DNA from 2 places in the Mesorhizobium sp. B2-4-7 genome. Region 1 is predicted to be linked to the other one. Evidence: predicted binding sites of a transcription regulator. Region 1 holds the regulator's gene; the other holds the start of a gene.

Region 1 (6,539 bases):
CTCGCCTGCCAGCCAGTCGCGGCCGCGCAAGGCGGCATCGACGACGGCAAAGCCGCGGTCCATCTCGGCCACGGCCGCCTGCTTGACGGCCTTGGCGCCGTCGGCGTCGGCCGTGTAGCGCGGCGCGTAGTAGAAACGCAGCACCGCCGGATAGAGGGCGGACGACATGAACGCCATCCAGCGCAGGAAGTCGGCGCGGGCCGGTTCATCGGCCGCCGGCGCCAGCCCGGCCCGCGGATGGCGTTCGGCGAGCAGGATGCAGATGGCCGCCGATTCGGTCAGCGAGCGGCCGTCCGGCAAGGTCAGCACCGGCACCTGGTTCAGCGGGCTGATGTGGAGGAAAGCGGGATCGGGCCGATCGGATTTCGGTACGTCGATCTGCTCGAACGGCGCCTTGGCCAGCGCCAGGGCCGCCTCGACAACGAAGCCGCCGCTGCCGGGACGGGTGTAGAGCTTGTACATGAGGTCCTCCGCCGGCCCTGCGGGGGCCGGGGCGATATGAACCGGAAGCAGGGCGCTGCTCAAGCCCGTGGCAGCCGCCACCGCGGGTTTTTTCAGCGGGCCAGGCTAAGCGCCTTTTGTGTTAAGCGCCCGGCAGGGCAGAAGAGAGCGTGTCGGAACTCGACAGGCGACGCGCCGTATCGCTTCGCCCAACGAAGACCCTACGCCCCCAAGCCCTCGAACAGGATGGTCGACAAGTAGCGTTCGGCGAAGGACGGGATGATCACCACCAGGTTCTTGCCCTTGTTCTCCGGCCGCGAGCCGACGACGATCGCCGCCTGCAAAGCGGCGCCCGAGGAGATGCCGACCGGCACGCCTTCCAGCCGGGCGACGAGGCGGGCATTGGCGACCGAATCCTCGTTCGAGACCGTGACGATTTCGTCATAGATGGTGGTGTCGAGGATTTTTGGCGCGAAGCCGGCGCCGATGCCCTGGATCTTGTGCGGGCCAGGCTGGCCGCCCGACAGCACCGGCGAGGTTTCCGGTTCGACCGCGACGACATGCAGCGAAGGCTTGCGCTTCTTCAGCACCTGGCCGACGCCGGTGATGGTGCCGCCGGTGCCGATGCCGGAGACGATGATGTCGACCTCGCCATGGGTGTCGTTCCAGATCTCCTCGGCAGTCGTCGTGCGATGGATCTCGGGATTGGCCGGGTTCTCGAACTGCTGCGGGATGATGGCGTTGGGGATGGTGGCCGCCAGTTCGTCGGCCTTGGCGATGGCGCCCTTCATGCCTTTCGGCCCTTCGGTCAGCACCAGTTCGGCGCCGAGCAGCGCCAGCATCTTGCGGCGCTCGACCGACATGGTCTCGGGCATGGTGAGGATCAGCTTGTAGCCCTTGGCGGCGGCGGCGAAGGCAAGCGCTATGCCGGTATTGCCCGAAGTCGGCTCGATCAGCGTCGTCTTGCCGGGAGCGATCTTGCCCGATGCCTCGAGCGCCTCGATCATCGCCACGCCGATACGGTCCTTGACCGAGGCGATCGGGTTGAAGAATTCGAGCTTGGCAAGGAGATGGGCAACGATGCCCTTCTCCTTGGCGAATTTGTCGAGCCGCACCAGTGGCGTGTCGCCGATCGTATCGGTGATGGAATTGTAGATGCGGCCACGGCCGGGAACACGGGCGGAGGCGGCGGACTTGTTCATTGGTTTGGCTCCCAGAATGTCAGGCGGATGAACTGATCTCAGACGGATGGCCCGCCAAGATAGGCCTTCCACGGACGCAAGATAGACCGTCGCCCGAAAATATCCGAGTGGGGCGCGTGTCTAAAACGCCTCGGCCTCGGAAAAGCGTTCCCGCAAAAGCCGGTCCAGCGGAATGCTTTGGCAAAAATGGCCCTATTGGCGGGCAGCGATCGCCGCCGCCGCGCCGACCATGAAACCGGCCGCGGTGCGGTTCAGCGCCTTCAGGGCGCGCGGCGAGCGCAGGAACCAGCGTGCCTTGGCCGCCAGCGCCAGATAAGGCACCAGCACCACGAACAGGACGAGGACGGTGAGTGCGGCGAGGATGCCGTAATCGGCCAGCGTGATGGTCTTGAGGTCGACGATGGTCGGCGTGATGGCGAGATAGAAGATCATCGTCTTCGGATTGCCGAGCGTCACCGTCAGGCCGGCGAGGAAGCTCGACGCCAGCCCGCCGTTGCCTTTCCTGGCCTCGACCGTCTCGGGCGTGATGCCGGCGGTCCAGAAGCGCCAGCCGAGGAAGGCGAGATAGGCGACGCCGGCCCATTTGACGGCGAGGAACACCAGGCCGAAGGTCTGCGCGACAAAGGCAAGCCCAAGCACCACGGCGGTGAGATAAAGGAGGTCGCCGAGCATCAGGCCGAAGGACATGGCCAGCGACGAGCGGAAGCCGGAACCGAGCGCGCGCGCCACAAGCGCGGTGACGCCGGGGCCGGGAATGGCCGCGGCCAAGCCGAGGGCGGCGCTGTAGGCGAGGAAGCCGGTGAGGGTCATGGATCGAGCCTTGCGTCCGCGAAACTGCTGGGACGGCGCCTTGTCGCACAGAGTTTCGCGGGCGGGAATTGCCTGGAGCCGGATTTGGTTGCACCAGGCATGCCCCGTGCCCGGGACCTCCCAAGCGGATCAGGACCGCCCGTCGCCGTAGGTCACGCGCCAGATGGTGCCGTTGCCGTCCTCGGTGACGATCAGCGCGCCGTCGCTCGCCACCGCCACGCCGACGGGCCGGCCCCAGACCTCGCCGCCGGAGGTGAGGAAGCCGGTCATGAAGTCCTCATATTCGCCGGTCGGCTTGCCGTCCTTGAACTTGAGCCGCACCACCTTGTAGCCGGTCCTGTTGCCGCGGTTCCACGAACCGTGCAGGGCGACGAAGGCGTCGCCCCTGTATTCGGCCGGAAAACCGGATCCCGCGCGGACATTCCTGCCGTCGTAGAAGGCGATGTTGAGCGGCGCCGAATGCGCCTGCATCAGAATGTCGGGGACGGTGACCTTGCCGGCAAGGTCGGGACGCGCGCCCTTGTGGCGCGGATCCTCATTGTCGCCGATATAGTACCAGGGCCAGCCGTAGAAGGCGCCTTCCTTCACTTCGGTCGCATATTCGAAGGGCACGTTGTCGCCGAGCGCGTCGCGCTCGTTGACCACGCACCACAGCGCGCCCGCCGCCGGCTGCATGGCCATGCCCGAACAATTGCGCAAGCCGGTGGCAACGATGCGGCCATTCCTACCGTCCGGGTCGAAAGCCCTGACGTCGGCGCGGCCTTCCTCCGCGCCCCAGGTGGCGCCGAGCGGCTTCGACCTGGCCCAGGCGTCGAGCCCGCCCCGCGGTTTTTTTGCCATGTCCTGGGCGGCGTTCGAACCGGAGCCGACCGAGAGATACAGCGTCTTGCCGTCCGGCGAGAACGCGACGTCGCGGGTCCAGTGATGAGTGGCCGGAATATCGCGGACGACGGTTTCCGGCTCGCCGGAGGCCTTCAGGTCGCCATCGCGGTAGGGAAAGCGCACGATGCTGTCGCTGTTGGCGACATAGATCCACTGCGGGCTGTCCCCTGGCGGATAGAAGGCGATGCCGTAGGGCCGGTTGAGATTGCGGGCGAAGATGCCGTCCCTGACAGGTTTCGCGCTGCCCTCGCCGAGACGGTAGACGCGGATCTGGTTGGCCTCGCTGTCGGCGACGAACAGGTCGCCATTGGGCGCGACACGCACGACGCGCGGATTATCGATGCCCGACGCGATCAGTTCCGCCGAAAAACCCGCCGGCAGCCGCGGCTCGGCGCCTCGAGGCCTTTGCACCGGACCGGCGCTGTTCGAAGCGGATCTGGTGACATAGGGCCGGGGCTGGTCTTGCGGCCTGATCAGCCGGCGCACGCCCGGCTCGTCGGCACGCCAGTCACCGAATGCGGCCGCGCCCTTCAGCACCGGCTCTGCCTGCTGGGCCAATGCCGTCGCGGCGAAGAGCAAGGCAGCAGGGAGCGCCACCGCGCCGGCAAGTCGGATCATCCCAGTCTCCAGCTTCTCGCTTCTTCATGCATGTCGTTGTCCCAAGACCGAGGTCACATGCACCAAGGGAACGGGCGGGCTCGGCAGTCGTTCCGGACGACACGGGGAGTTGAAGGAATTCGGGTCAGGTATCCGCGTCGAGATCGGCGTCGAGGTTCTTTTCCAGTTCGACGAGGTCGGCCGGCAGCGGCATGCCCATGGCGCGGATTTCGCGCAGCTTCTCGCGCAATTGCTCCTGCACTTCGCGCACATCCTCAGGCTGGTTGACCATCTCCTCCAGCAGCAGGCTGATCTGGGCCTTGAACGATTCCAGCGCCATCTTTTCTCTCCTCGGCCGGCTGGATCGATCCCAGCTCTCAGCGCAGCATGCGCGATATCAGCTGCGCCGTATAGTCGACCATCGGGACAATGCGGGCATAGTTGAGCCGGGTCGGGCCGATGACTCCGAGCGCGCCGACGACGCGGGCGTCCTTGTCGCGGTAAGGCGCCACGACCAGCGACGAGCCGGAGAGCGAGAAAAGCTTGTTTTCCGAGCCGATGAAGATGCGCACGCCCGGTCCCGCCTCGGCGAGGTCGAGCAGCTGGATCAGCCCGTCCTGCGTCTCCATGTCCTCGAACAGGTGGCGCAGGAGTTCGATGTCGGCCTGGGCGGTGACGTTTTCGAGCAGATTGGCGCGGCCGCGCACGATCAGGCGCGCCGGCAGGCCGCTTTCCGCGCCGGCCCACACCGCCAGCCCTTTCTCCACCAGGTCCTGCGACAGCGTGTCGAGCGCTGCCCTTGTCTCTTCCTTGATACGCTCGACCTCCGCCCGCGCCTCGGCCAGCGTACGGCCGCGAATATGGGCGTTGAGGAAATTCGAGGCCTCGTGCAATTGCGAGACGGTGATGCCGGCCGGCAGATCGATGACCCGGTTCTCGACGTCGCCGTTCTGCGACACCATCACGGTCAGCGCCTTGGTCGGTTCGAGCTGGATGAACTCGATGTGCTTAAGGGCCACCTCGTTCTTGGCGGCCAGCACCAGGCCGGCGCCGCGCGACATGCCCGACAGCATCTGGCTGGCCTCGGTCAGCATGTGTTCCAGGGTAGCGCCCGAGCCGGAGGCTCGCACCTGCGCCTCGATGCTGCGCCGCTCCTCGTCGGAGAGGTCGCCCAGTTCCATAAAGGCGTCGACGAAGAAGCGCAGGCCGGCCTGCGTCGGCAGACGGCCGGCCGAGATGTGCGGCGCGTAGATCAGGCCGAGATGTTCGAGGTCGCTCATCACGTTGCGGATGGTGGCGGGCGACAGCGAGGACGGCAGGATGCGCGACAGGCTGCGCGATCCCACGGGCTCGCCGTCCCTCAGATAGGAATCGACGATGCGCCGGAAGATGTCGCGCGAACGCATGTCGAGCGCCTGAAGTGCGGGCGCCTGAAGTGCCGGCGTGTGAAGAGCGAGCGACTGCGAAGCGGGATCGACTGCCTTGGTCATTGCGGCCATAACCTCCGGTTCAAGGATATAGACTTCGCGGCGCTGCGCGCAACCCGGTGTCGTGTTGCGCGATCACCCCGGTGTCGCCGCGTTTGCGGCCGCCGGTCCATTTTCCTTTACGCCGTGCCCCGCATGCGTCTAAAAGCCGGCCAAGATTCAAAAAAGCTGACAAGAAAGCAGGCCGAATGCGCCCCTCCAAACGCCAGTTCGACGAAATGCGCGCCATCTCCTTCGAGCGCGGCATCTCCAAACATGCCGAAGGCTCGTGCCTGGTGAAGTTCGGCGACACGCATGTCTTGTGCACGGCAAGCCTGGAAGAAAAGGTGCCGGGCTGGATGCGCAATTCCGGGAAAGGCTGGGTGACGGCCGAATATGGCATGCTGCCGCGCTCGACAGGCGAGCGCATGCGCCGCGAGGCCTCCGCCGGCAAGCAGGGCGGGCGCACGCTGGAGATCCAGCGGCTGATCGGCCGCTCGCTGCGCGCGGTGGTCGACCTGCAGGCGCTGGGCGAGCAGCAGATCACCGTCGACTGCGACGTCATCCAGGCCGATGGCGGCACCCGCACCGCCTCCATCACGGGCGGCTGGGTGGCGCTCTACGATTGCTTGCGCTGGATGGAGGCCCGGCAGATGGTGAGCGTCGCCAAGGTGCTGAAAGACCATGTCGCGGCGATTTCCTGCGGCATCCATGACGGCCAGCCGGTCATCGACCTCGACTATATCGAGGATTCCTCGGCCGGCACCGACGCCAATTTCGTCATGACCGGCAAGGGCGGCATCGTCGAGATCCAAGGCACGGCCGAGGGCGAGCCCTTTTCGGAAGGGCAGTTCGCCGAGCTGATGGGCCTGGCCAAGAAAGGCATCCAGAGGCTGGTGAGTTTGCAGCAGATGGCGGTGGCGTAGTTTATTCATGCGGAGCCTGGGCACCCCCCTCTGCCCTGCCGGGCATCTCCCCCGCAAGGGGGGAGATCGGCTGTTGTCTTCGCCAGTAATCAGCATAGAATACCATGAGCGGGCGCTCACGCTGCCAATCTCCCCCCTTGCGGGGGAGATGGCCGGCAGGCCAGAGGGGGGTGCCTCGTGATCCCCTCTGCCATTCTTGAATCCGCTCTTTACGT
Region 2 (6,539 bases), on a different contig from region 1:
GCAGTGCCGTCTTCGAGCCGCCGATGTTCAGTGTTCGGCGCTGGTCCTCGCCGAGAGCCGCGATGAACGCCGCAGCCCGCTGCGACGCCTCTGCCAGCGCCTTTTTGGGACCGCCGAACAGACCGGGAATGTGCGGCGCGTGCGCCTCGTAGGCCATGACGCCTTCGCAGCGCAGCCGGGCGGGCAGCGCGTTCAATGCCTTCGACAGCGCGCGCGGTTCCGGGAACCCGCCCCGATGCAGCCCGACATCGATCTCGAAAGCGATGCGCAACCCGATGTCCAGTTCGGCGGCCAGAGCGCCGTATTCCGCCAGTCTCTCCTCGCTGTCGATCAGCCAGCAGATACGCGACCAGTCGGCGGTACTGCTTGAAATCGCCTGCCTTGCCGCGCCGACCGGCATCGGCTTGCCGTAGAGCATGTCGGCATCGGGAAAAGCGTCGAGCACGGCCCTTGTGATCGGCGGCTGAAACGTCATGAAGCGATGGGTGCCGAGCGCCCCGGCGATGTGCGAAAGCAGCGGCAGGCAAGCAAGCGACTTGTCGACCAGCCGCACGGCAAGGCCGGGCGCCAGTCTCTGCTTCACCAGGTCGATGTTGCGGTCCAGCCGGTCGCGGTCGAGCACGAGACAAGGCTGAAAGACGCCGGCCGCCCTCAACGCATCCGACAGCGCGGTGAAATAGCCGCTCATTGGCCGATGCCGAACAGGCCGGCCATGTAGGGCGAGACGAAACGGTTCTCGGGATCGATGTCTCCCCGAACGGCCATGGCATCATCCCAGCGCGGATAGAGCTTTTTGAGATCCGCCGCCTTTAGGCTGTGCATCTTGCCCCAATGCGGCCGGCCGCCATGCCTGCGGAAGATCGGCTCGGCCGCCCGCATGAAGGGCTCAGGGTCGTTGGCGGCATCGTGGTGAATGGCGATCGAGCAGGTCAGACGCTTGTAGAAGGGCGAAAGCCAGAACATGTCGGGTGCCACCGAGCGCACCTCCATCGGAAAATAAACTTCCGGAAAGTGCTTCTCGGTCAGCTCGATGATCTGCGTGATCACCTTCGGCCCCTCCTCGAAGGGCAGATGATACTCCATCTCGTTGAACTTGGTCTGCCGGTCGCTGGCATAGACGTTGAGCCAGTCCTGCACATAATCCTCGGCCGGCACTTTCTTCACGGCGCCGCGGATCAAGGAGCGGCGCAGCCATGGCAGCCGGCGCAGCGCCCTGCTCAGCTTGCGTAGCGTCGCCAGGCCGGCCTCGTCGTCGTCGGTCGGCCTGGTGGTCGGGTTCGCGTCGCTGAGGTCGCTGGCGATGAACTGCGCGTAGCCGGAAAACGGGATGTAGTAGAATTCGGCCGACCGGTGCGCGGCCATCATCGTCTCGAAATCGCGCAGCATGTCGGCGATCGGCAGCACCCACTTGCGGCGGCGCAGCCGGTAGGTCGCGATGTTGTTCAGCGTGACTTCGCTCAAGATGCCGAAGGCGCCGAGAGCGACCCCCATCGCATGGATCATATCCTGGTCGCGGGTCCGATCGAATTCGCGCAACTCGCCCCGCCCGTCCACGATCTGCACCGTCTCCAACTGGGTGTGATAAGCGCCCAGCGTCAGCCCGGAACCATGGGTGGCGGTGCCCAGCGCGCCGCCGATCGCCTGGCGGTCGATGTCGCCCATATTTGGCAGGCCCTGGCCGATGCCGTGCAGCATGTGCATTAGCGGGCCGAGCCGGGTCCCTGCCCGCACCCGCGCGCGATGGCTTTGTATGTCGTGCGAGACCAGCCCCTCGATCTTCTCCAGGGAAACGATCGAGCCTTGCGATGCCACCAGCGCCGTGAAGGAGTGGCCAGCACCCGCCACCCGCAGCGGCCCAGGTGCCGTGCGCACCAGATCGGCAAGCTCGCCGGCGTCGGTTGGAGTGGCGATCAGCTTCGGCTCGGCGCGCACGAAGCCCGACCAGTTGCTCCAGTTCCGCGCGGTGATCGTCGACATCCAGCCGTCCCGTCAGACGCGCCGACGGCGCATAGTGGCCACGAACAGGCCAAGCAGGGCCACGCTGGCAAACGCGCTTGCCGCGGCGAATTCCGGCACGGGCCGGAAATCCTTGCCATTGATGAGCAGCGACGCCGCGACCGGCCCGATCGCCAGGCCGAAGAGCTGTGCAGCCGGCACCAGCAGCACGGCGGTACGCGTCTCGTCCGCCGTGATCGCCAGCCGGATCTGATAGGGTACGATGAACAACAGGATGAAGCCCATGACCAAGGCGGCGATCCAGAATGTCGTCAGGCCAGGTGCGCTGGCAAGAACAAGGGAGGAGACCAGCGCGACGGCACCGATGGCCGTAATGGCAATGCGGTAATCGATGCGCGCCTCGAACACGGTCGCCGTCATCGCGCCCAGGACCTGCGTCGCCAGGCTGGCCGAGACGATCAGACCGACGGTCCAGCTATCAATCCCATATTGCGCACCGAGCGGTTCCAGGAAGGCCCAGATCGCGCCGAAGAACATGAAGTAGCAGAAGACCGACAATAGCGCGGTGATCGACGGAACCGTCAGCACATTGGCCAGGTTCTCCTCTTTCGGCAGGTCGGCGTAGTCACCGGGTACGGTGAAAGCGGCCGCCAGCGAAACGACGCAGACGACGGCAAGCACGATGAAGCCGCCGGACGACCCCGCCTTGGGAATGACATAGAGTGCCAAAAGCAGAGCGAGCGCACATTGCGCCAGGGTCTGCAGCGTCACGAAATAGCCGCCGATGCGCTCCGCCCGGCGCGAACGGGCGATCAGTTCGGTGGCGATCGCGACCAGACCACCTTCAGCCAGCCCGGCGATGGCGCGGGCGGCGATCAACGCATTGGCGCTTGCGGCATGGGCGGTCCATACATTCGCCAGGGCCAGCAGGATCAAAAGGACGGCGCTTTTCCAGCGCATGTTGCGCGCGGAAAGCAGCATCGCCACCACGGCTGAACCGATGGCGATCGCGATCATCTCCGCCGTGGCGACCAGCGCCAGTTCATCGCCGCTGACATGGCCCTCGGTGTAGAGCGCGCCAAGCAGCACGGGCTGAAGCCCGAGGATCAGCAGCCCGACCGAGCCGATCCATAATGCGGAGCCGAGCTCGACGCCGGTCGGGTTGCCGACCAGCCAATCGCCATTTTCCGCTTGTACGGCTTGCGTCGCAGTCACGAGGCGCCTCCCAACGTCCTTGCAGTGCGATAAAAAAGCTGACAACTTGTCAGCATTACGAAACTGATACTTGATCATGTTTCTTGTCAACCGGGAATTTTGAAGCTCTCGCGAGAGATTGGGCGCATGGCGGAAGCAAGGCGGATGGCGACGGCGCCGAGGCGCAGGCCCAAGCAGGAGCGGAGCCGCGAACGCATCGACGCGATCCTTTCGACGACCATGCGGCTGATCGGCGAAAAAGGCATCGACGCGGTGACGATGAAGGAAGTGGGCGCACTGGCGGGCGGACCGATCGCCACCGTCTACCATTATTTCCCCAACAAATCGGCGATCCTGGCGATGCTCTATGAGCGCTTCTCGGAGGAAAGCCGCGCACGCTTCGGCGAGATCATCGCCGAAATAAGTGGGCTTGAGGACGTGACGGCTGCCGCGGACCGCATGATCGAGGACTATTACCGGCGCGTGGCCGACGACCGGGCCATCCAGGATCTGCAGAACGCGATACAGGCCGACAAGGCGCTGCAGAACCTCGACATTGCTGAGACAAGGCACCAGGCCAAGATGTTCTGCGACCACGTCGCTCCGATGCTGCGGCCCGACCGGCGCGAAGACTTCGCGCGCGTGGTGTTCCTGATCTTCCAGCTTGCCGGCGGCGTCGTGCGGCTAGCGCTGACGCAGGACGAGAAGGAAGGCCGCCGCACGATCGACGACTACAGGTCCATCATCCATACGCAGCTGAGATTGTTTCTGTAGTTTTCGGCGGCGGCTTTCGCGCCCCTCTCTCCCGTGACATCGACACGTCTTGCGTATCGAAGTATCGGGCGGCAGGATCTCTGACCGATAGCGGCAGAGCACCCCTCCGCGCCTTGTTTTGCCGTCGATTGCGGGAGGAACCGGCGCATTTCGCATGAAAGGCCAGCGGCAACTGGCACGTTCTGCGAGCGGGCTTTCGCGGAAAACAAAATTTCGCGCCGCTGCCCGCTCGCGCGCGCCTTGACTCTCGCCAGCCAGCAGCCTATTTCACCGCCACGTTAGCACTCGCCCTGGGTGAGTGCTAACCACAGGTCCGGTACCGCCGGGCTTTGTAGATTGTCCGGCTTCGCCGGACGGAGGAACTGTTTCTCACCGTTCTCATCGAGGAAGAAAACATGGCAAAGTCGAAGTTCCGCCCGCTTCATGACCGCGTGGTTGTACGCCGGGTCGAATCCGAATCCAAGACCGCCGGCGGGATCATCATCCCCGACACGGCGAAGGAAAAGCCGCAGGAAGGCGAGATCATCGCCGTCGGCTCCGGCGCCCGCGACGAAGCTGGCAAGCTCGTGCCCCTGGACGTCAAGGCTGGCGACCGCATCCTGTTCGGCAAGTGGTCGGGCACCGAAGTCAAGCTCAATGGCGAAGACCTTCTGATCATGAAGGAATCCGACATCATGGGCATCATCGGCTGAATATCGGCCTTTCCATCAACTGAATCTTGAATCTTCGGGCTCGATCCGAGCCCCTGCCAGGAGTTGAACATGGCTGCCAAAGACGTAAAATTCTCCCGCGACGCCCGTGAGCGCATGCTGCGCGGCGTCAACATCCTCGCCGACGCGGTGAAGGTCACGCTCGGCCCCAAGGGCCGCAACGTCGTCATCGACAAGTCGTTCGGCGCACCGCGCATCACCAAGGACGGCGTCACTGTCGCCAAGGAAATCGAACTTGAGGACAAGTTCGAGAACATGGGCGCGCAGATGGTCCGCGAAGTCGCTTCGAAGACCAACGACATCGCCGGCGACGGCACCACGACCGCGACCGTTCTGGCGCAGTCGATCGTCCAGGAAGGCCACAAGGCGGTTGCCGCCGGCATGAACCCGATGGACCTGAAGCGCGGCATCGACCTGGCCGTGACCGAAGTGGTCGCAGCTCTCGGCAAGGCCGCCAAGAAGATCAAGACCTCCGAGGAAGTCGCCCAGGTCGGCACCATCTCGGCCAATGGCGACGAGTCGGTCGGCAAGATGATCGCGGAAGCGATGCAGAAGGTCGGCAACGAAGGCGTCATCACCGTCGAGGAAGCCAAGACCGCCGAGACCGAGCTGGAAGTCGTCGAAGGCATGCAGTTCGACCGCGGCTATCTCTCGCCCTACTTCGTCACCAACCCCGATAAGATGGTTGCCGATCTCGAGGACGCCTACATCCTGCTGCACGAGAAGAAGCTCTCCAACCTGCAGGCCATGCTGCCGGTCCTGGAAGCGGTCGTGCAGACCTCCAAGCCGCTGCTCATCATCTCGGAAGACGTCGAAGGCGAGGCCCTGGCCACGCTGGTCGTCAACAAGCTGCGCGGTGGCCTGAAGATCGCCGCCGTCAAGGCTCCGGGCTTCGGTGATCGCCGCAAGGCCATGCTGGAAGACATCGCCATCCTCACCGGTGGCCAGGTCATCTCCGAAGACCTCGGCATCAAGCTCGAGAATGTCGGCCTCAACATGCTCGGCCGCGCCAAGAAGGTGTCGATCTCGAAGGAGAACACCACCATCGTCGACGGCGCCGGCAAGAAGGCCGAGATCCAGGGCCGCGTTGCCCAGATCAAGCAGCAGATCGAGGAGACCACCTCGGACTACGACAAGGAGAAGCTGCAGGAGCGTCTGGCCAAGCTCGCCGGCGGTGTTGCCGTTATCCGCGTCGGCGGTGCGACCGAAGTGGAAGTGAAGGAAAAGAAGGACCGCGTCGATGACGCCCTCAACGCGACCCGCGCGGCCGTAGAAGAAGGCATCGTTGCCGGCGGTGGCGTGGCCCTGCTGCGCGCTTCGGGCAACCTCAAGGCCACCGGCGTCAACTCCGACCAGGCCGCCGGCATCAACATCGTTCGCCGCGCACTGCAGGCCCCGGCCCGTCAGATCGCTGCCAACGCCGGTGCGGAAGCATCGATCGTTGCTGGCAAGATCCTCGAGAACAAGGGCGCGACCTTCGGCTACAACGCCCAGACCGGCGAATATGGCGACATGATCGCCATGGGTATCGTCGATCCGGTCAAGGTCGTGCGTACGGCTCTCCAGGACGCGGCCTCGGTCGCCGGCCTGCTGGTCACCACCGAAGCCATGATCGCGGAGGCTCCGAAGAAGGAGTCGGCTGGCGGCGGCATGCCTGGCGGCATGGGCGGCGGCGGCATGGGCGGTATGGGCGGCATGGACTTCTAATCCAGCCATCTGCTTTATGCATGTGGAAAGGGCGGCAGCGATGCCGCCCTTTTCTTTGCACATTCATGCCTTGCTTCAGCGTAGTCGGTTGGAATCAGCGTCAGACAGCAGTGCTCTCCGCTTGCCGCGTCGCCTTGCCGGCGAGGACTGCCTGCTCGATCAGGGTAGTCACCTCATCGGCCACGACGTTGATCGATG

What was found. The regulator HrcA, encoded in region 1, represses chaperone genes, less so after heat shock. The targets are predictions, from matches to a motif close to GTTAGCACTCNCNNNNNGNGAGTGCTAAC.
Region 2: a site for HrcA is predicted at 4,202-4,230, ahead of groES (co-chaperone GroES). Genes of this name have one in related genera too.

What each region holds. Positions count from the first base shown of each region.
Region 1 covers NZ_VFVH01000002.1:378,479-385,017, forward strand. The annotation lists gene FJ946_RS08495 (glutathione S-transferase family protein) at 1-462, opposite strand, end outside; gene cysK (cysteine synthase A) at 663-1,643, opposite strand; gene FJ946_RS08505 (LysE family translocator) at 1,836-2,453, opposite strand; gene FJ946_RS08510 (sorbosone dehydrogenase family protein) at 2,583-3,953, opposite strand; gene FJ946_RS08515 (hypothetical protein) at 4,078-4,272, opposite strand; gene hrcA (heat-inducible transcriptional repressor HrcA) at 4,310-5,422, opposite strand; gene rph (ribonuclease PH) at 5,608-6,324, shown strand; gene FJ946_RS08535 (VOC family protein) at 6,502-6,539, shown strand, end outside.
Region 2 covers NZ_VFVH01000001.1:224,857-231,395, forward strand. The annotation lists gene FJ946_RS01100 (alanine racemase) at 1-688, opposite strand, end outside; gene FJ946_RS01105 (D-arabinono-1,4-lactone oxidase) at 685-1,977, opposite strand; gene FJ946_RS01110 (MFS transporter) at 1,990-3,171, opposite strand; gene FJ946_RS01115 (TetR/AcrR family transcriptional regulator) at 3,298-3,924, shown strand; gene groES (co-chaperone GroES) at 4,320-4,616, shown strand; gene groL (chaperonin GroEL) at 4,686-6,341, shown strand; gene FJ946_RS01130 (TetR/AcrR family transcriptional regulator) at 6,442-6,539, opposite strand, start outside.